DNA from 2 places in the Anaerobacillus sp. ABD4_527 genome. Region 1 is predicted to be linked to the other one. Evidence: riboswitches for the same ligand, from Rfam matches in the RefSeq annotation. Region 1 holds a riboswitch; the other holds the start of a gene.

Region 1 (11,081 bases):
GCTCTGGTTCATTGAATACTTCATGGTAGAAATTTTCCCATTCTTTATATGACTTATCGGTTGAAGGGATTCGATCGAACCATGACCTCACTGACTTTTTATCTACGATACGATCATCACCGGCCTGTACTAATAGAAGGGGGAGATCTGAGAAAGCTTTGGCGCCTTCGTTTGCTATCCTCATTGCTTTCACTAATTCTCGATACCATCTTACTGATACTTTTTTCACAATAAGCGGATCTTCAAGATCTCTTACATGGAAATCTTTGTTCCTAGTTGCAAGTCCAGGCTCAAGCTGTGAATTTAACCGAAGCGAAGGAACGATCGGGTTTAACATTTTGGATACGAGATCCATGCTTTTCTTCGGTGGATTAACAAGTCCAACACAAGGAGATGACAGGATAACGCCTGATAACGAAAGCTCTTTCTCCATAATAGTACGGATAACAGCAAGCCCACCCATACTATGCCCAAGTAAAAAGACAGGCAGTTGAAATTCATGTGCTGCTTTAACCCACTTTTCAATCGTTTCGATATATTGATCGAATGAATCGATATGACCTCTTCTCCTCGAACTTTCACCTTGCCCAGGCAAATCCCCTAAAACCACATGAAACCTTTCATCCAACCATTTGGAAACAAGCCAATCATAACGGCCGTGATGCTCCCCAGCTCCGTGAACTAAAACGATTACCGCTCTTGCACCTTCAGTTTGTTTTATCTTCATGGGTATTGCCCCCTTATTGACTCTTTTTTGTTACACTACGTTTATAAGTACTTATTATCGATAGGAAGTTGGGATCTTATGTTGTATGAGTATAAAGGAAAAAAACCTGTTATTCATGAAACAGCCTATATTGCGGATTATACTACCATTACGGGTGATGTGACAATTGGAGAGAGCAGCAGTGTTTGGTTTAATACAACGATACGAGGTGATGTCTCACCTACCATAATAGGAAAAGGAGTGAATATTCAGGATAACTCAGTTCTTCATCAAAGTCCTAATCTTAAGCTCATTTTAGAAGATGGAGTAACAGTTGGTCATCAAGTTATTCTTCATAGCAGCCACATCAAAAAGAATGCCCTTATCGGAATGGGATCGATCGTTTTGGATGGTGCAGAGATTGGCGAAGGTGCTTTCGTAGGAGCGGGCAGCCTCGTCCCACCTGGAAAGAAAATACCAGCTAATACCCTTGCATTCGGCCGACCAGCAAAAGTTATTAGAGACCTGACAGATGAAGATAAGCGTGATATGGACCGCATAAGAAGAGAATACAAGGAGAAGGCTGCATATTACAAAGCACAAACGCCTCTTTAAGCAGAGTACCGCGTATAATTCCGGTAGGCTTGTGGAAAATTACCACTACAATCCTATTGGATAGAGGTGACTACTTTGTACAAATTAACGATTGTTTTGATCGTCCTTGTCATCATCACCCTGGCGATCGGAGCATTTATGACATATCGTATCGGACAAAATCAGAAAGGTGACTATGAGAACCAGGGTGATGCAAAAGTGAAAGCGTCATTTTTTAGCAATCCAGTTTATTTAGTTTATCTAGTCGGCACAGCACTTGCGATTGGATATATCATTTATTTCGCGATGATAGGATAAGAAAAGACGAGGAGTCAGCCTTGTCTTTTTTTGTGTGTTCATAAACTTGATTCCCTTAAGCAAAATTAATCTTAATGATTCTTTAATATATTCTTAATAGTCACTCTAAACGGCTAGTTTATGATGAAAGTAACAATAAGTGAAGGGGGATTATTTTGAGTAAAGTAGTTGGCTGGCTTCACGAACAAGAGTGTTCTGTTTTTCGGTTCTTAAACTTAAAATGTCATTCTCGATACCTTACTACTTTCATGGGAACCATCACACACTTAGGTGGTGCACGTGCAACGATTATTTGCACATTGTTATTATTCATATTCTTACCTTTTCCGTACAAAACATTAGCACTTCAAAGTGCTGTGGCGCTTACTTTAAGTCACCTTCCCGTACATTTCATAAAAAAACATTACCCAAGAAATAGACCTTATCTAGCGATACCTGAGACAAAAATGCTCGTATATCCTTTGAAGGACCATTCTTTCCCTTCAGGCCACACGACAGCGATTTTTTCTGTCATCACACCATACATCCTATTCATTCCATCTCTTGTAGTCCCACTACTGGCGATTGCAGCAACAGTAGCTCTCTCACGTATTTATCTTGGTCATCATTATCCATCTGATGTTCTTGTTGGAATCATACTTGGAATGGGCAGCGCTTTTATTTCTGCAATTTGGTTAGCTTAAACAGATGAATGGAGGGACGATTATGAAGTTAGCGCTTTTCACGGACACCTACTATCCAGAAGTAAACGGTGTGTCAAAAACTCTCGGGAGATTGACCTCATACATGGAGAGGCATTCGATCGAGTACAAATTGTTTGCTCCTGATACAAATAATGATGTGGACTTATTCTCTAGCAACATCCATCGTTTTGCCAGTACAAAGTTCTTCCTTTATCCAGAATGTAGAATGGCCCTTCCTAAGTTAGGGCTGCTACGGAAACAATTACAGGGCTTCAATCCAGATTTATTACACATTGCTACCCCATTTAATATCGGATTAAGCGGACTGCATTATGGAAAAAAACTTTCTATTCCCATGGTGGCTTCTTACCACACGAACTTTGACTCTTACCTCAATCATTATCATCTCGAGTGGTCCGCTCCGTTTATTTGGAAGTATCTACTTTGGTTTCACCAACCGTTCTCATCTATCTTCGTTCCGTCTAAAGATACCCTCGATCGCCTTCAAGAAAAAGGGTTTGATCAGCTTAAGTTATGGAAACGAGGGGTAGATTGTACGCAGTTCTCTCCCTCCAAAAAGTCTAATGCTGTAAGAGAACGGTATGCCATCAAAGAAAAGTATATCTTTTTATTTGTGAGTAGACTTGCTCCAGAAAAAAACCTTGAAACACTCAGGAAGGTGATGTGGAAGCTTCCACAAGGGATCAAAGACCACTCACGATGGCTAGTCGTAGGAGATGGACCATCCTTAGCGAAATTCAGAGAGAATCTCCCAGATAATGTAACCCTTACTGGTTATAAGCATGGTGAAGAGCTTTCTGAGCTATATGCGAGTGCAGACTTATTCGTTTTCCCTTCAGCTACCGAAACATTCGGCAATGTAGCGCTTGAATCTCTCGCATCAGGCACACCAGTTATCGCTGCAAATGCAGGCGGTTTGATCGAAGTGGTTTCTCACAATCGTAACGGTTTCCTTTGTTCTCCTTATTCAGAAGCAGACTATATACGTTCTATTGAAAGGTTACTAGAAGACCCAATCGAACGTCTAATGATGGGGTATGAAGGTAGAAGGTATGCCCTTACTCAATCCTGGGATGCCATATTCGGCAGGTTGGTTGAAGATTATGAAACCGTAATCGGAAACAAAAAAGTCGCGCAGTACGCCTAAAACCGTGAGAGGAAGAGTGACATGAAATTAGCAGTATTTGGAGCAACCCGTATAGGAGTCACAGCAGCAGCTACGTTTGCAACAAATGGGTATGACGTTATTTGCGCTGATGACGATAAAACAATCATTTCAGCACTTAAGAATGGGTCTGTTCCTTTCAACGAAAGTGGTTTACAGGAACGATACAATGAGGCCGTTAAAACGGGCATGTTAGCCTTTTCTACAAATAAACTGGCAGCAGCAGCAGAAGCTAGTTATCTCCTTTTCACTGAATCGCTTCCAACAAATGAAGACCAAGTTCCAGATCTTACGAACCTTTACCGTTTCATCAGACAAATTGCAGTGAGCGTTCAATCTCACAAAACATTTATTATTAAGAGTACGGTCCCACCTGGAACTACGACAAGAATCCATAATATTCTTATCGAGCAAGGATTGACTGTACAAGATTTCGAAGTTATTCACAATCCAGACTTCTCACGACCGGGGACGATCGTGAAGGATTTTACACATCCATCTGATTTAATTATAGGCACCTCCTCTTTGAAGGGTTGTCGATTGATGGAGTCATTCTATGCTCCACTGACGGACGCTCTTCAATTTATGGATTATGCTAGCGCTGAACTGATGAAATATGCGTGCCACACATACCTTGCATTGAATAGTTCTTGCCTAAATATGATCGCAGGTATGGCAGAGAGATACGGAGCAGATGTGGAAGTTATACACGGGGCACTCCGTGCAGATCCACGAATGGCACAACACTCAAGACATCCAGGCTCTTTCTATCAAGGTAACGAAAGCATATCGAACGTTTCAACGTTTAGAGAAATGGAAAGCCAGTCGTTTTCTAGCTCAAAGCTTATTAATTTGATAGAGGAAATTGAACGTTATCAACCAGAAATTCTTACACAAAAACTTAAAGATTTTCTAGGAACACTTCATGGCTCGATTATTGGGGTTTTAGGAAATTCATATACAAAAGAAACTCCCTCTCCTTCAGACCTTGTATCGAAACGGCTTGAAGAAGAAGGGGCTGAAGTGAGATTCTTTGATCCTTCTATGGAACATCACCACTCGAGCCAGTACCGTTCGTTGATGAACGATACTGTTTCAAACTGTGATGCTTTGCTATTATTAACCGAATTACCTCTTATTCAGAATGTTGATTGGGGTCAATTGGTGAAACGTCAAAGATTGCCTTTACTCGTGGATGGACATAACTTATTCACGTTGGAAGAAGCAAGGATGATCGCCGATGAGCATGACCTAATTTATTGCTCAATCGGAAGACCAAACATCTATAAAGGGTTAGGAGCCATTTCTGTTCAACAGTCAATATAGTCGCTGTGAGTAACTTTCCCTCAATGTCTTGCTAACAGAATCGCTTTCAAGCTTCGCATGGTCTGCGAGCATCTTTGCGGCACTTGGTAACATTTCTGTATTCGGCCAATAGTCTTGCTCAAAAAGATGAGAACGCTTTAATGCTTTTCCACAATGAATAAAACATTCGACCACTTCTACTCCTATTCCTAAAGAAGGAATATTACCAAATGCCTCGCAGTCTTTAAGTAAGCCTTCCTCTTTAACGATACTCGCTTTACCGTTGATTCTAAGGCTTTCCTCCCTGCCTGGAACAAGAAATAACAGCCCTACATTGGGATTCTCCAAAATATTAAGTAGGGAATCCATCCGTTTGTTCCCCGGCCTTTCCGGGATTAGAATGTGTTTTTTATCGATCACTTTCACAAATCCTGGTTGGTCTCCTCTCGGGGATACATCGCTTCCCGAATGAGATGCTGTAGCGATTGTTAAGAAAGGTGAATGCGAGATGAATCGTTCACAGTTATCGTCTAAGAAGTTGATCACCTTGTTGGCAGCTAACTTCCCCGGCTCTCCTCCAATCGAACGTAACTCTTCTAGCGATTCAACTTTCTGTCCAAAAACGTCTGACATGGTAGCCCCCCTAACTAAATCTCAACTATTTTAAGTTTACCATTAAATGGCTTTTGGACGTTGGGTAGTTCTGTCAAATGACGTTATATAACCATTTCGCTACTTAAACCGCACAAAAAAGCTGTCGAGAATATCTCGACAGCTTGCTAGGCCTCTTAGGCTTACTATTTTATTGGTTAGCACCCTTTTTAAGAGCTTCTGCTTTATCAGTGTACTCCCATGGTAATTCGATGTCCGTACGTCCAAAATGGCCGTAAGCAGCCGTTTGTTTGTAGATTGGGCGTCGCAGATCTAACATTTTGATAATCCCTGCTGGACGTAGGTCGAAGTTATCTCGCACAAGTTGTACTAGCTTCTCTTCAGATACGGTTCCAGTGCCAAACGTATCGATCGAAATCGATACAGGTTGAGCAACTCCAATCGCGTAAGCCAATTGTACTTCACATCGATCAGCAAGTTTTGCTGCTACGATATTTTTAGCTACATAACGAGCTGCATAAGCCGCTGAACGGTCAACCTTTGTAGCATCCTTACCTGAGAATGCGCCACCACCATGACGTGCATATCCACCGTAAGTATCCACGATGATCTTACGACCAGTTAACCCTGCGTCACCTTGAGGTCCACCGATTACAAAACGACCAGTAGGATTAATGAAATACTTTGTATCTTCATCGATCAACTCTGGAGAAACAACAGGTTTAACGACGTGCTCTTTAATATTTCGCTGAATTTGCTCAAGCGAAACTTCTGGATGATGTTGTGTAGAGACAACGATCGTATCGATACGTACCGGCTTACCTTCTTCATCATATTCTACTGTAACCTGGGTTTTGCCATCTGGACGAAGATAAGGTAGAATTTCCTCTTTTCTTACTTCGCTTAAACGACGTGCTAACTTATGAGCTAATGAAATCGGTAGAGGCATAAGTTCAGGTGTTTCGTTACAAGCATACCCAAACATCAATCCCTGGTCCCCAGCGCCAATATCTTCAATCTCATCGTCAGACATCTGTCCTTCACGTGCTTCTAAAGCCACGTTCACACCAGCTGCAATATCAGCTGACTGTTCATCGATCGATGAAAGGACTGCACATGTTTCAGCGTCAAAACCATATTTAGCACGTGTGTATCCAATTGTTTGGATCGTTTCACGAACGACTTTCGGAATATCTACATAGTGAGATGTAGTGATTTCTCCGGAAACCAACACGAGTCCAGTCGTGACTGTAGTTTCACATGCAACGCGCGCATTAGGGTCGTGCGCAAGAATATCATCCAGAATTGCATCAGAAATTTGGTCTGATATTTTATCTGGATGCCCCTCAGTTACTGATTCAGAAGTAAACAAACGACGATTACTCACTTAAGTACCTCCTTAAGGATTCATTCCTATTTAATATAGTGTAATGGATACGGTACTCATTTCCCTAATAGTGTTGTCGAAACGAGACATCGAATTCAATATTAATCGGTAATATTACGCTTTTTTCCAAAAACGACAATAAAAAAGCCCTTTCCTTCATCATAAAGGGAAAGGAGCTGAAGTCTCTTGCCTTTCGCCTCTTATCTTCCAAGACAATAAGTCTTGCAGGTTAGCACCTTAATCCACTATGTGAGGAGTTGGTTGCTGAGCTTCATAGGGCCTGTCCCTCCGCGTACTCGGGATAAGAGTATCCATTCTCGAAATATAATATCGTAGTTCGCTTTCTCTGTCAATCTAATGACACAAGCCCTAATTAGAAAGGTCATTCACCTTTTTTTCACTTTTCAAGGAAAAATCCATAGATTAGTATAGAATAATTAAATGAATGTGTTATACTAATTTTGAGTTAAACAAGTTCAGAAAAAATCTTGATGAAATACTATTATAAAGGATGGGTTTAACGTATGAAAACAGCTTCCTTCTCTTCACCACTTTTGGATGCCATTTTAAATAAGAATAATCCGCATGTTAATTTATCAGTTTCTGAACTGGTAGAACGTTCACTATCGATGAAAGAGGGAACATTAACATCCACTGGCGCTCTTCGTGTTGAAACAGGCAAATACACTGGACGTTCTCCAGAGGACAAGTTCATTGTCCGAGAAGAATCAACAAAAGACAAAATCAACTGGAAAACAAACCAGTCTATCTCTTCAGAACATTTTGAAAGCCTTTACACTAAGGTTCTGGATTACCTGGGAGAGAAAAAAGATCTTTATGTTTTCAAAGGGTTCGCTGGAGCTGACCAATCAGCAAGACTACCCATCCAGGTTATCAATGAATATGCGTGGCACAACTTGTTCGCACATCAGCTATTCATCCGCCCAAATGAATCTGAGTTAAAAGGACATGAAGCAGAGTTCACTGTCATTTCTGCACCTGGTTTTCAAGCTAACCCTGACAAAGATGGCACGAATTCAGAAACGTTCATTATTATTTCATTCGAAAAACGTACCGTCTTAATCGGTGGCACTGAGTATGCAGGTGAGATTAAGAAATCGATCTTCACTGTCATGAACTACTTACTTCCTGAGCGAAATATCCTTTCCATGCACTGTTCGGCGAACGTAGGAAAAGAAGGCGATGTGGCTCTCTTCTTCGGTCTATCAGGTACAGGAAAGACGACACTATCAGCAGACGCAAACCGTCGCTTGATCGGTGACGATGAACATGGCTGGTCCATGAACGGCGTCTTCAACATCGAAGGTGGCTGCTACGCTAAATGTATTAATTTATCTAGAGAAAAAGAGCCTCAAATTTGGGATGCAATTCGATTCGGCACTGTTCTTGAGAACGTTGCACTAGACAACAGTTCGAGACTGCCTGATTATGATGATACAAGTTTAACTGAAAATACGCGTGCTGCATATCCGATCGATGCAATTCCAAACATTGCAGTTCCGAGTGTGGCTGGTCACCCTAACACGATTATCTTTTTGACTGCAGACGCTTTCGGAGTTCTACCGCCAATCAGTAAACTGACAAAAGAACAAGCGATGTTCCACTTCCTATCTGGTTACACAAGTAAGCTTGCCGGAACTGAAAGAGGCGTTACGTCTCCACAAGCAACGTTCTCGACTTGCTTTGGTGCACCGTTCCTACCACTTCCTGCTCACCGATATGCAGATATGCTGGGTGAGAAAATCATGGAACATGATGTTGAAGTCTTCCTAGTAAACACAGGCTGGTCAGGCGGGAGCTACGGCGAAGGTGAGCGTATGAAACTTTCTTATACTCGTTCGATGGTTCATGCTGCTCTAAACGGTGAACTTGACAGTGTCGAAACGAAAAAAGATCCAATCTTCGGTTTACACGTTCCTGCCCATTGCCCAGGTGTTCCTGCAGAAGTTCTTCAACCGAGGCAAACATGGAATGACAAAGATAAATACGATGAGAAAGCAAAAGAACTAGCGACTCAGTTCGTGAAAAACTTTGACAAATTCTCAAACGTTTCAGATGAGATTAAAAACGCAGGACCTACTATTGATTTATAATTCACAAAGCACCCTCAGCGGGTGCTTTTTTATTTCCTGTTGCTTGTAGGCAAACACACAATGATGCTTTCTACATAAGCTATAGTATTTCAACGTGCTTATTTTAAAGGCAACAGGAGGTTATTCAAATGCCAAAAGGCTGGATGACGAAAACGATCATATTTATCGCAATATGTTCACTTTTTCTTATGTCTGCATGCAGTAATAACAGTGATAACACGGTAAGAGTTGCCGAAGTAACCCGATCCATCTTCTATGCTCCTCAATATGTTGCATTGTCTGAAGGGATATTTGAGAAGCATGGAATCAATGTTGAACTAACCACGACATGGGGTGGAGACAAAACGATGACAACGCTCCTATCTGATGGAGCAGACATCGCACTCGTAGGATCTGAAACCTCTATTTATGTGTATGCCCAAGGGACTTCTGATCCAGTAATCAATTTTGCGCAACTCACACAAACAGATGGCACTTTTCTTGTTTCAAGGAAGGCGATGGAACATTTTAAATGGATCGATGTAAAAGGAAGTACATTTCTTGGTCAGCGTAAAGGTGGAATGCCTCAGATGGCAGGAGAGTTCGTTCTGAAAGAAAAAGGCATCGACCCTCACAATGATATGACGCTGATCCAAAATATTGATTTCGCCAACATCGCAAATGCCTATGCTTCTGGAAAAGGAGATTTTGTGCAGCTTTTTGAACCGACTGCCAGTATCTTTGAAGCTCAGGGACTCGGCCACATCGTCGCTTCTTTCGGAAAAGAATCCGGCAAGATTCCTTATACAGTCTACATGGCTAAGGATAGCTTCCTTAAGAAAAACGATGATGTTGCTACACGTTTTACAGCTGCTATTTATGAAGCACAAGCTTGGGTCGACACTCATTCATCCGAAGAGATCGCAAAATCCATTCAACCCTACTTTGAAGACACCGAGTTGTCATTGATCACCACCGTTGTTGACCGCTATAAAAGTCAGCATTCTTATGCTACAAATCCAATTCTAGATGAAGAAGAGTGGAACAATTTACAAACGATTATGGATGAAGCGGGGGAACTCCCGAAACGGATCGATCATAAGACTTTAGTGGATACCACCTTTGCAGAAAAAGCACAGCAATAGGAGGAAATCCAATGTCATTTCTTCATCTTGATGCAATCACACATGTTTATTTCACGAAAGAATCTGCAAAAGTTGCAATCTCAGAACTTACTTTTCATATTGATGAGGGGGAGTTCGTATCTTTGCTTGGACCTTCAGGATGTGGTAAATCGACTGTTCTTTCTCTCATATCAGGATTGCAATCTCCCACAAGCGGGACTATAACACTCCAGAACAAAACCATTACTGCACCGACTGAACAAGTAGGATATATGTTGCAGCAGGACTATTTGTTTCCTTGGAAGACAATCGAAGAGAATTGTATGCTCGGTTTAAAACTTACCAATCAGATTACGACAGAGAATAAAGAAAAAACGTTAGGGTTTCTTGAAGAAATGGGCTTAGGTGATGTTAAAAATGCCTATCCAAACCAGCTGTCTGGTGGCATGAGGCAACGAGTAGCTTTAGTTAGAACTCTCGCCACACAGCCCGATTTGCTACTGTTAGACGAACCTTTTTCAGCGCTCGATTACCAAACGAAACTGAAACTGGAGAACCTTGTATCTTCTATCTTAAAAACTAGGAAAAAGACGGCGTTACTCGTTACTCATGATATCGGTGAAGCAATCGCGATGTCTGACAGAGTTGTTCTTTTATCGAAGCGTCCTGGAAAGCTTGCAAAGATCTTTGAAATTCCAGAGCATCTAAGAGAACTCACACCGTTTGAAGCAAGAAATAATCCAGACTTTGGTAATCACTTCCAATCGATCTGGGAGGAGCTCGAATCACATGAATAGCCCCCAGCTAAAGAAACAGCATGCTCATTACCTTAATGAATTAAAGGTAGAAAAGCGAATCGTATTTACATGGCAACTCTTTATACTAATCGCTTTCTTCTCTTTATGGGAACTAGCTGGAAGACTATCATGGGTAGATCCATTACTATTTAGCTATCCCTCAAAAATCGGTGAACTGTTTCTTATAAAGTTATTCGATGGTTCATTAGTCGTTCACACTACCGTAACCCTCCTCGAAACGGTAGCTGGCTTTATACTAGGAACAGCTTTAGGGAC
Region 2 (11,081 bases), 950 kb from region 1:
ACAAGTAATCCTTCCATGAAAGAAACATCCTTGGGAAAAATGACGATTTTGATAGTTGGTATAATCGATCGACTTCCTCAAGATAAGATTGATAGTTTTTTGCTGCATATGAGTCTAGCTTTTCAAACTGCTCGACCATATCTTGTGGAACTGTACTCATCATGAATGAACTGCCATCATGATCAATGTTTCTAGTGTGCCGTTCAATTTTTATCCAATCAAAGTAATTCCTTGGATCAACACCGGCTTCTTTAAATACTGAATCAAAGATTTCAGGCATCGTCATCGTATTTGGACCGAAATCGAAATGGTATGTTCCTAACGATACCGGCATCATCTTGCCGCCAGCGTACCCGTTTTTTTCATACACATCAACTTTGTATCCTTCACTTGCTAATTTAATCGATGCAGCAAGGCCTGCGAGTCCTGCACCTACGATTGCAATTTGTTTCATGAGTAGGTTCTTCCTTTCCAAACATATCCTTTTTGTTTTATCCCTTTCATCATCGAATTGATCAGAAGACACATAAATGCAAGTGAACTAATCGGCATCATGAATGAGAGTAGAATGGACTGATTGGTTTTCCAATCCACCCAGGCTTTTTGTAGCGTGATCAATATGTAAGGAATGAAAAGAGAGTACATTGGCTCACCTATCGAATAGCTTACAACCCCTATGATCAGCAGTACGGCAGGCAATAAGTAAAAACAGCCGTAAAAGAGAAATAGAATACTAACGAGCAAACGAGACCGACCGAGTCCTGGAAACAAGTTTTTTGTAAACCCTTCCCACACATCTTTGTTAGAACGATACATATAGCATGCTGTAAATTTGGTTACATTCGCTAAAATGGAGCGGTATCCATGTACCTTAAATGTACGCGATAGGTGAACGTCGTCGATTAAACTGTTTTGGATGGAACGATGTCCACCGATACGCTTGTAAGCCTTGTGATCGACTAAAATAAATGCCCCATGAGCAGCAGTGAAAGCTGGTCTTGTTGTATGGTTTGCTGGTAAAAGAGGCAAGTGGAAGTTAACGACGAAATGCTGAAGAGGTACGAGCAATTTCTCTAATAATAATGATACTGGAAAAGCTGGAAATCCAGATAACATTGATGCTTTCGTTCTCCTAAGCATTTCAAGCGATGCTTGAATCGTGTCCTTATGTAGTCGCATATCAGCATCGATAAAGAGTAGGTACCTTCCTTTAGCTCGTTCACTTAATTGGTGACATGCAAACACTTTACCATTCCACGAAGGAGGAAGTTCTTCACCCTCAAGTATCGTGAACCGATCATCACGTCTTGTATGTTCGGTGAGTAGAGGTAATGTATGATCCTCAGAGTTATCATTTAATACTAGTATTTCGATGTTGGGATAAGAGAGCGCTTTTAAATTCGTGATAAGATCGACTACATTTTCTTCTTCATTACGAAGAGGGATAAGGACGGAAACCAGTTCCTCCTTACCCCTGATTGGTCTTTCGTTTCGCAGACTTGGCATGAACAATGAATTTATTATGGTCCATAGAAGGAAGCTCGCTAGTATGAGAATATAACTAATCACCATCAGACGATCACCTTTTCAGAAGAAGACAGCTCAAAGTTCTTTATACTTTTTCGATATGCATATAAGAAAGCATAAGTAGGTAACCCAGTAATCGTTACGGCTAACCAGAGTTGGTCTAGAAGGCCTAGGAAGATAAAAAAGCCCATCACCATCCCAAATAGGGCGACCATACGATGCTTCCAGAATAAGAAACTTTCTTGAGATTGAGGGGAAACCCTGTTATAAACGGGATATAGCAGGATATGAAAGAACAAGGAAACAAAAAACCAGCCCGAAAAGTTCTGTAACGGAACTTGATAATAGAAGCTGTCTCCTTCCCACCCCCAATAACCCTTTACAAGGTATGCAACAGGATCGATAATCAAATCGATCAGAACTGCAATAAGTGCTCCTATTAGTGAATATGCAAACCATTTAAGGAGTGAGTCATTCATCTTCCTCAAAAACTGAGCAGAAAGAACATGGGTAACAGCTACGACCATCACCCATGCAAATCCAATTCCAATCGGAACTTCAGCGATTTTATAGCCAAAGTCTCCTGAATAGTTGTATTGACCAAAGATCCATCCGTAATGAACACCAAGTGATTCTGCTGCCATGCTCAGAATAAATATGAAAATGCTGATCGAACTTCCTAGAACTTTACCGAACGTTCGAACAAAATAAAATGATGCTAACACGCCACAAAGAATGAGGAAGAAAGCATTTGCCCATTCAAGAAATGGGGGGAGGATGTCGAATCCAACGAGGATGATTCCACATCCATACCAAAATAGAAATAAATTAAAGACGATTTTATCTAGTTTGAGCATGTAATGAAGATCCCTTCTTAGCCAGTTTGTTCTTCAGATAGTTTAAGGTCTTCAGCGATTAAATCAGCTGTTAGCTGACCAGATAATGTTACCATCGGTACGCCTCCACCAGGGTGTGTCGATCCACCAACAAAGTAGAGGTTCTCTACAAGTGAACTTCTAGAAGGAATCTTGAAGCCGCCATTGACTTTGCGATCAGTCGCAACACCGTAGATCGAACCACCGTTTGAACCGTATAATTCACGGATATCTTCAGGAATAAATTGATATTCAAACTCAATCGATTCCCTGAGACCTTCCATTCCCATTCGTTCTAACTTATCGAGAACAGTTTCTCGGTATCTCCCTCGGTATTCTTCAAAACTCTCTCCGTCCTGAAGTGGAGGAACATGAGTCAACACGAAAAGATTTTCTTTCCCTTCGGGTGCTTGTGTAGGATCCGATTTAGAAGAAACACCAATGTAAACTGTTGGGTCATCAGCCGGAACACCCTCATCGAAGATTTGCTGAAACTCACGCTTTGGATCTTCTGAAAAGAAGAAGTTATGGTGTTGAAGCTGATCGAACGTCTTATTGACTCCAAGTAGAAGGACGAGACCTGATACAGTAGGAGTGTACTTCTTCAAATCTTGCTTCACTTTGTCAGCACCGGGTTCTTGCTTCAATAAAGTATCGTGAGCTGGAATGCCTTCAAGGTTACTGACGATTAAATCAGCTTCCATAATATGACCACTAGCTAATCTCACTCCAACAGCTTTCTTATCCTTTGTCATGATTTGAGTAACCTCAGTGTTCACTTCAACATCAACATCTAACTCTTCTAGGAGCTTCAGCATCCCTTTGGCAATGTTATACATGCCACCTTCGACGTAATAGATTCCAAGCCCAAGCTGCACATAGACTAGCTGTGATAAAATTGCAGGAGAATGGTATGGAGATGACCCGATGTACATGACAAAGAAGTTGAACAGTTGACGAAGATGCTTGTCTTTTAAATACTTTTCTGTTGCCTGATTCATCGATTTCATTGGATCCATCGCGAGCAAGTCCTTAAACGAATGAAGCTTTTGCATATCTTGTATTCCAGAAAGGCTCTTGCTATAAAAGCTTTTTAAGCTCAGGTCAAACATCGACTTGCAATAATCTAAATAAGAAAGAAAGTTTGAATAATCTTTCTCTGATTGTTTATGTACCTCAGAAAGCATTACTGCTAAATCACTCGTTACATCGATCTCAGCACCATCTTCAAAAAACGTTCTCCACTGAGGCTCGATCCGTGTGATACTCATATAATCACTTACATTTCGATCAGCACTTTTAAATAATCTTTCTAAAACCCACGGCATTGTGAGAATAGAGGGTCCTGTATCAAAGTTAAAACCTTTTCCAGAACGTTTGTTAAGTTTCCCGCCAGGTCTTTCATTCTTTTCGAGTACCGTTACATCATGACCATCTGCGGCTAAACGAATGGCAGCAGATAGTCCACCTAGTCCTGCACCGATTACAATTGCTTTTTTTCCCATACTCTTCTCCTCCTCAGTGTAAATAAGGTCTATACGTCGACTTTTTCCACATGCGGCTGTATAGTGTAAGTATAACCTTTGTGAAAGTAAGATGACAGTCTCGGTGTGTTCATTCTGCGAAAACGTATGACTGAACTATTACCTTAAATGAAAGACTGTAAACAAATAATGAAAGTTGGGTAGCCCATGCAAGTATTTCATCTATCGATTGCCGGATTGATCGTAACAAACTTTTTTGCGTGGCTTGCCATACATGTTTGTATCTCTTATTTCTGTTTGAGAGTCCCTGATTCCTTCTATGAGTCCATCATAGGAAGGAATCGTATAAAAAACTGGGAAGCTAGTTTATATGAGAGATTGAAAATCAGGTATTGGAAAACAATCTTACCTGATGGTGGTGGCGTGTTCAGAGGGGGTTTTCGAAAAAAAGAACTTAAAGCGCTTACGGTTACTTACGTATGCAAGTTCATTGTTGAAACAAAACGAGCGGAAATCAACCACTGGATGTTAATACCGCCTTCACTATTATTTTTCCTCTGGAACCCACCTCTAGTAGGTTGGATTATGGTCGGGTATGCACTCGTTGTAAATATCCCTTTCATCATGATTCAGCGGTACAATCGAAACAGACTTGGACTACTTTTACCTAAATTGAAGAAAAAAGAACAACGCAGGAGGTCTACCGTTGAAACCTATGGAACATGATCTTACAGAAAAACGAAAGAATGAACATATTGATATATGTCTTACTGAAGAAGTAGAAGGGCGAGGGATTACAACCGGACTCGAGAAGTTTAGATTTAAACACCAAGCTCTGCCTGAGATTGCTTTTGATGAGATCGATCTCTCAACATCATTTCTCGGTAAAAAGGTATCTTCGCCTTTTTTGATCAGTTCGATGACTGGTGGTACGAAAAGGGCATGGGAGATCAACAAGCGCCTCGCGAAAACTGCTGAAGCGGAAGGATGGGCTCTCGGTGTAGGATCAATGCGGGCAGCGATTCAAGAAGACCGTTCAGCTTATTCTTTCGAAGTTAGGAAATATGCACCTACGATCCCCATCTTCGCAAATATTGGGGCCGTTCAGTTAAACTATGGATTCACTATTGATGAATGTAAAAAAGCAATCGAACTTGTTGATGCAGATGGTCTTATTCTTCACGTAAATCCGCTGCAAGAAGTGTTTCAGCCTGAAGGAGATACGAACTTTAAAGAACTATTGCCTAAAATTGAAAGTGTTGCGAAGGCACTCGATGTTCCGGTCGGGATTAAAGAAGTAGGAATGGGAATCGATGGAAATACTGCAAGACGGTTGGTAGAAAGCGGAGTAGGCTTTATTGATGTAGCCGGTGCAGGTGGAACATCGTGGATTCAGGTCGAGAGCTATCGATCACATCAGAGTATGAGAGAACAAGCAGCTGAAGCGTTTCAAAGCTGGGGGAACGCTACTGCTGAATGTTTGATCGAAGTTCGAAATGAACTCCCACAGGCGCCAATCATTGCAAGTGGCGGTCTTAAAAACGGTGTTGATGCCGCCAAAAGTATTGCTTTGGGGGCTGATCTTGCAGGGTTTGGCCGTGCACTACTTCATAGCGCAGTAGACGACAGTGAAGAAGCGTTATCAGACCAGCTGAAACGAATTCAGTTCGAACTACAAACCGCTATGTTTGGAATTGGCGCGTCTTCGATCGCGCAACTCAAAAAAACAAATTTGCTTCGTCAATCGTAGCCGGAGAATTTACTCCGGCTTTTTGTATAGCACCCTTTTCCGAGCACAAACTAACCGGAAAGGGGGAGTGATGAATGGATTGGCTTTCGATCGTACCGTTCTTGGTCGTTATTCTCGTAGCGATGAAGACGAAACTCGTTATACCTGGATTAACAGCAGGGTTACTAACAGCTTCGTTTATACATAAGCCTCAACCTATAGAAGGACTCGAGCAGTTTTATCAATTTATTATGAGTGGTTTAAAAGATGAGAGCAACATTAAAATCATCATCTTTTTGTACATGTTTACTGGTCTCATCGGAATGATGAAATATACTGGTGGAATAAAAGGATTCGTACGATTCGCTTCTGGAAAAATCACTTCAAAAAAGGGAGCGTTATTTTTAACATGGTTATCAACGCTCGGTACGTTTAGTGCTCCGAGCTTTCGAATCGTAACGGTTGCGCCAATTATGAAAGCACTCTTGAAGAAAGTAAAGATGACCCCTCAGGAACTAGGCTTTGTAATTGAAACCACAGCAACTCCAGTAATTGTTCTAATGCCGATTGCGACTGCGTTCGTTGGCTATATGTCCTCTGTTGTCGACCTTTCTTTAAGGGGACAGGGTCTTGAGGGAGATGGCTACAGGTTGTTTTTGCAAAGCATTCCGTACAATTTCTTCTCAATATCGATTCTTATCATCGGATTTTATTTAAGTTTCTTTCATCATACGAAAACCCCGGCTACTGATGCAGGGAATATGGAGAAAGAAATTGATGACAAATGGGAAGATTGTCATCCTGTCGTTTCAAAAGATCTTCCAGCAAAACCTATGAACCTTTTGCTGCCACTAGGAGGAGTAATCTTCCTAACGCTTTTGATCACGTATTGGAGTGGGTATGAGAAAGGGTTCAAAAGCCCAGTTGAAGCATTCATCGAAGCAGATGTACTCGATGCGATGGTCTTCGCTTTAATGACAACCGTTTTGTTAACCTTTCTATTTTATTTATTTCAGAGGTTCTCATTAAAAAACCTTGTCACGTTCTTTATTGAAGGCGGTAACGATATGATGTCCGTCATCGTATTACTAACGATCGTTTGGGGACTTGCTTCTTCTGCTGAAGCATTAGGATTTTCTCAGTTTGTAACGACGAACTTAAACTGGATTCCTGCATTATTCGTGCCACCGGTGTTATTCCTGGTGGGGTCATTCATTTCATACTTTATTGGCTCTTCATGGGGGACATGGGGAATTCTAATGCCTTTAGGAGTTTCTCTCGGTGCTACTACAGGAACGTCATTGCCACTCGTGATCGGTGCTGTGTTTGCTAGTGGAACGTTTGGTGCTTTTTCGTCACCACTTAGCGATAATACGAATACAATAGCAAAAATACTTAAGTTGAACACGATGGCTTATGCTTCATTTAAGCTTAAACCTGCACTGATCGGTGCTAGCGTATCAGCAATAGGGTATTTTTTAATTTCTTTGTTCGTTTAGCACACTAATGCAAGCTTTTCTATTGACACCTACTGTTACAACCTTTAATATTGTCATTAACTTAATAATCCTTTTCAAGGATCTTCTTATTCAGAGAGGTGGAGGGACTGGCCCTTTGATACCTCGGCAACGGATTCCTATAATTGTTATACGGGAGCACCGTGCCAATTCCTGCGGCGAAAGTCGGAAAATAAGAAGAGGCGATCGGTAAATCCAAACCCTCTTCTGTTCGGACAGATGAGGGTTTTTTTATATGCACTCCTCATCAGACAATCTACTTCAAGGAGTGAATGGAATTGCAGAAAACGTCAGACAAAAAACAAATGATAATCAACCATCTTCTAGGAAAAGGTATCTATAAGGAACAAGGCAAACAGCTTTATATGTTAACTCTGAGTGAACTTGAGAAGGTATATACAGAGAAAGCTGTTCAAGATAGCAACAACACTTGGAGAAATGGAGTGGAAACAATGGAAAAAGCGGTATTTGCAGCAGGATGTTTTTGGGGAGTAGAAGCACTATTTCAGCAGTTGAACGGTGTCGTTTCTACTTCAGTAGGATTTACAGGTGGAAGTACGATCGATCCTTCTTATGAAGAAGTCTATAAAGAACTTACTGGTCATGCTGAAGCGGTGCATATCGAATATAATCCAGCGATTATTACGTATGAGGAATTGCTCCAAGTTTTCTTTGATAATCATAATCCAACATCTTTGAACCGTCAGGGTGAAGACGTCGGTACTAGGTATCGTTCCGCTATTTTTTATAACTCAGATTCACAAAAGACTTCTGCAGAAATTGCACTGAACGAGCTTACAAAAGCAAAACGTTTTAAGAAGCCAATCGTAACTCAAATTGTTCCTGCAACGAATTTTTATAAAGCAGAGGAGTACCATCAGAGCTACTTAGCAAAGCGGGGACAGTCTTCTTGTAAAATTTCATAATTTAATTTAAAAAAGAGGCTTTCCCTTTGTGGGAAGCCTCTTGTATTTTATTATCGGTTAACGCCAATGTGGTCTAAGAATATTTTTCCTCTTTCCGATTGATCAAATTGAAATGTTATGGAGGTAATGGTATCTGGTTCAAACGAGTTGTTTTGTTCAATAAATGTGCTCATGGGTATGTTGAACGTTTGAAGGACCGGTTCGGTAAGGTCTCCGAATCGCGCTTCTTCATAGAATTTCGTTTTTGTATGCTGAATCGGCAGCACAGGATGCATGCTCATCACATCGCTTAATTTGACACTAGCAGATTCACCGTTTTCAGATGTGGCTGTTATAGTGAAGTCTACAATAACTTCTTCTTCTACTTCAGATACATTCGCCGCTGCAAACGTTAAGGAGCTATCTTTCTTGAATGCATAAGGATTTTCTAACGCTTTGGTGAACGAAAGCTTGTATGAACCATTTCTAGAGTAGTCGTGATTCCATTTAAGGTAAACGCCGTGATTATCTCTCACTTTATTTCTTCTATAGTCTAATTCACCTTCATACCATTGCAATAGACCGTTTCCTTGCAATTCAATATATGGGGTCGAAGATGTGTTGACGTCAACATCCTCTTCGAATGTACTAAAGATATGATAAGAAGTATCTTCATATTTACTAATGTACGTTGTTGAAGGGAGCCAATCTAACGCATAGCGGTAATCCTCCAGCATAGGTCGGTAGGAGTTATCGTTATTCAAGGTAGCTTCTAAAAATCCAGAAACGTATGTTTTTGCAACCTGCCTCTGTTCCTCTCCGCTGATCAAGGGCTGTTTGTTCAATAAGAGGGTGAACGGAAAGTAAGTATCGTTATCACCCCAAGTTGTATTAAACTGACCATGGTTAGCTCGGTCTATGTAGAGTGCAGACTTGATCACATCTTCACTACCTGTTAAATCGATGCCATTGAATTGGCGATCTCCCTCAAATTCAGACAGGTCACTATCATATGATCCATGGAGAATTAAGTAATTTACATCGTTTAATTCAATTTTTCGATCAGCTAATGTATGATAATCAGTCGGAGCGATCGCAATAACGCTTTGTATATTGTACTGATAGTCAAACGACTTATAGGCGTTATTTGGATAGCGATCTAAGCGATTGAACTTCGCAGCTAAAATTGCAGCCTGACCTCCTCTTGAATGACCAGTCAATGCGATTCTTTCAAAATCCACTTTCTTATAAAATGGCGTTCCTTTTTCTTCAGAAAGCTTCTCAATTTCTTTTAGATGTTCGAGGAGAAGCCATGCTCTTCCGTTAATATCGCCCCCTAATCCCCCTGACCAAGATGAATTGAAAAAATTCTCGTCTACAGAGACAGTTATGAACCCTCTACTTGCAAGCAACTCTCCTAAATAGCTATATCCTTCATCTGAGAATTCTTCCATTTTATGATTGCCATGGACGATTAAGACGAGAGGGAATTTCCCTTTATCGTCAGGCATCCATACTCTGCCGTTTAGTGGAAGGTTCGTATCAGAAAAGCCCCAAAACCATTCACGTAATGAGGACCATTCTCCAATTAGTGCTGACCCATTAACCGAAGATGTTTCAATATCGACGTTCTCTCCAAACACATCTCTATGTTTATCCGTTCCGCTTCCATATGTAAACGTCTTAATATTGTAAGGTCCTATTAGAGACGGGTTCTCACTTACTGGTGAAAAAGGTTCCATCTGAACATCTAACCGTTCTTCAACAATTCCTGGAGTGAAAAGCCAGTAGAAGAACATTCCAGTTATTAGGGTGCCGAGCGCGAGCATAAAAATAGAAGAAGGTCTCTTAAATCCATGTACCAGTGGATAACCAAATAATCCACCGATGAGTAGGCCTGCACCAGCAAGAAAATAAGCAAGTGGAAGGATGTTTTCAAAAGCTTTAAATTGATCGAGTGTATAGATGATCACTCCAACCGAAACGATTGCAGCGGATAGAAAGAACACCGGTAGTTTGATGATAAACTTCATTATGAGTCTCACGATAAAGAAAGTGACAAACGTACCTAAAACACTAAGGAGGGAGAAGATGAGTATATCGCTTCCTTTACCGAGTCCAGTATGGAAATCAAAACCTATCGAAAAGATGAGGAACATCGTCATGAACAATGCACCGTAGGATGCTCCTTTCCACGTTCGACTAATAAAGGTGTTGATATGAACTTTTAATTTAGAAAGAAAAACTCCTATTTTATTTCGTTTGTTATGTACCGTGCTGCGTTTTTCAAAGTCATGCTGTTGTTCCAACGTTACCCTCCCTTTCTCGTATCATTTCTTCATTATATCAAAGACGACTTTTATTTAAGGTCATATTTTTTGGAAAAGAGGGATATGGGATGAAAAGAACTGAGGTTACAAGTTTTGTTACAGGAAAACTTAATAAAGGTAACATCGATCTTTATAGAAATAAAGTGAAAATTGGTGAACTTAATATCAAAACAGCTGTTTATCAAGTAGATGCTTCATACGTTGTTGAAGATCACCGCATCTATGTTTTAGAAAAAGAACCAGAAGATATTAAACAATTCGTGTTCGATTGTGATTTAGGCTGGTGTTAAAAATGCTGCTGGCGTTCCAGCAGTTTTTTTATGCCCACAATGAATACGTGGTAAGCTATACTGAGATAAGGAAAGATTTCATGAAGAAGAAGGGATGTTTAGATTGGAAGCAGTTTGTATTATTGCGGAAAAGCCAGATCAAGGCTCAAGATTAGCCGCTCCTTATCCCTCTGAAAAAAAACAAGGATACATCTATATTAAACCTACACCTGATTTTCCGGGAGGTGCTTATGTAACATGGGCAGTAGGACACCTCTGCGAATTAGTCCCTCCTGAAACCTATAAATCAGAATGGAAGAAATGGTCGTTACAGACTTTACCGATGATTCCAGAGCAATTTCAATATCAAGTTACAAAAAGTAAATGGAAGCAATTCAATGTCATAAAAGACATCGTACATAGGAAAGACGTAGGATCCATTATT

Evidence for each region. Region 1 has a riboswitch for S-adenosylmethionine ahead of metK (methionine adenosyltransferase). Riboswitches for the same ligand answer to the same signal wherever they lie in the genome.
Region 2: another riboswitch for S-adenosylmethionine. It lies ahead of msrA (peptide-methionine (S)-S-oxide reductase MsrA); the one in region 1 lies ahead of metK (methionine adenosyltransferase).

The regions. Positions count from the first base shown of each region.
Region 1 covers NZ_JBSWXZ010000001.1:1,462,500-1,473,580, forward strand. The annotation lists gene ACXAHI_RS07700 (lysophospholipase) at 1-727, opposite strand, end outside; gene ACXAHI_RS07705 (gamma carbonic anhydrase) at 806-1,321, shown strand; gene ACXAHI_RS07710 (hypothetical protein) at 1,397-1,618, shown strand; gene ACXAHI_RS07715 (phosphatase PAP2 family protein) at 1,774-2,301, shown strand; gene ACXAHI_RS07720 (glycosyltransferase family 4 protein) at 2,324-3,469, shown strand; gene ACXAHI_RS07725 (nucleotide sugar dehydrogenase) at 3,491-4,813, shown strand; gene ACXAHI_RS07730 (MSMEG_1061 family FMN-dependent PPOX-type flavoprotein) at 4,805-5,425, opposite strand; gene metK (methionine adenosyltransferase) at 5,595-6,791, opposite strand; SAM riboswitch class I at 6,989-7,099, opposite strand; gene pckA (phosphoenolpyruvate carboxykinase (ATP)) at 7,316-8,905, shown strand; gene ACXAHI_RS07745 (ABC transporter substrate-binding protein) at 9,034-10,029, shown strand; gene ACXAHI_RS07750 (ABC transporter ATP-binding protein) at 10,041-10,805, shown strand; gene ACXAHI_RS07755 (ABC transporter permease) at 10,798-11,081, shown strand, end outside.
Region 2 covers NZ_JBSWXZ010000001.1:511,226-522,306, forward strand. The annotation lists gene ACXAHI_RS02720 (phytoene desaturase family protein) at 1-454, opposite strand, end outside; gene ACXAHI_RS02725 (glycosyltransferase family 2 protein) at 451-1,572, opposite strand; gene ACXAHI_RS02730 (carotenoid biosynthesis protein) at 1,572-2,384, opposite strand; gene ACXAHI_RS02735 (phytoene desaturase family protein) at 2,402-3,907, opposite strand; gene ACXAHI_RS02740 (glycosyl-4,4'-diaponeurosporenoate acyltransferase CrtO family protein) at 4,094-4,612, shown strand; gene fni (type 2 isopentenyl-diphosphate Delta-isomerase) at 4,602-5,636, shown strand; gene ACXAHI_RS02750 (Na+/H+ antiporter NhaC family protein) at 5,711-7,114, shown strand; SAM riboswitch class I at 7,198-7,311, shown strand; gene msrA (peptide-methionine (S)-S-oxide reductase MsrA) at 7,411-8,058, shown strand; gene ACXAHI_RS02760 (alpha/beta hydrolase family protein) at 8,109-10,346, opposite strand; gene ACXAHI_RS02765 (DUF2553 family protein) at 10,436-10,657, shown strand; gene ACXAHI_RS02770 (DNA topoisomerase III) at 10,761-11,081, shown strand, end outside.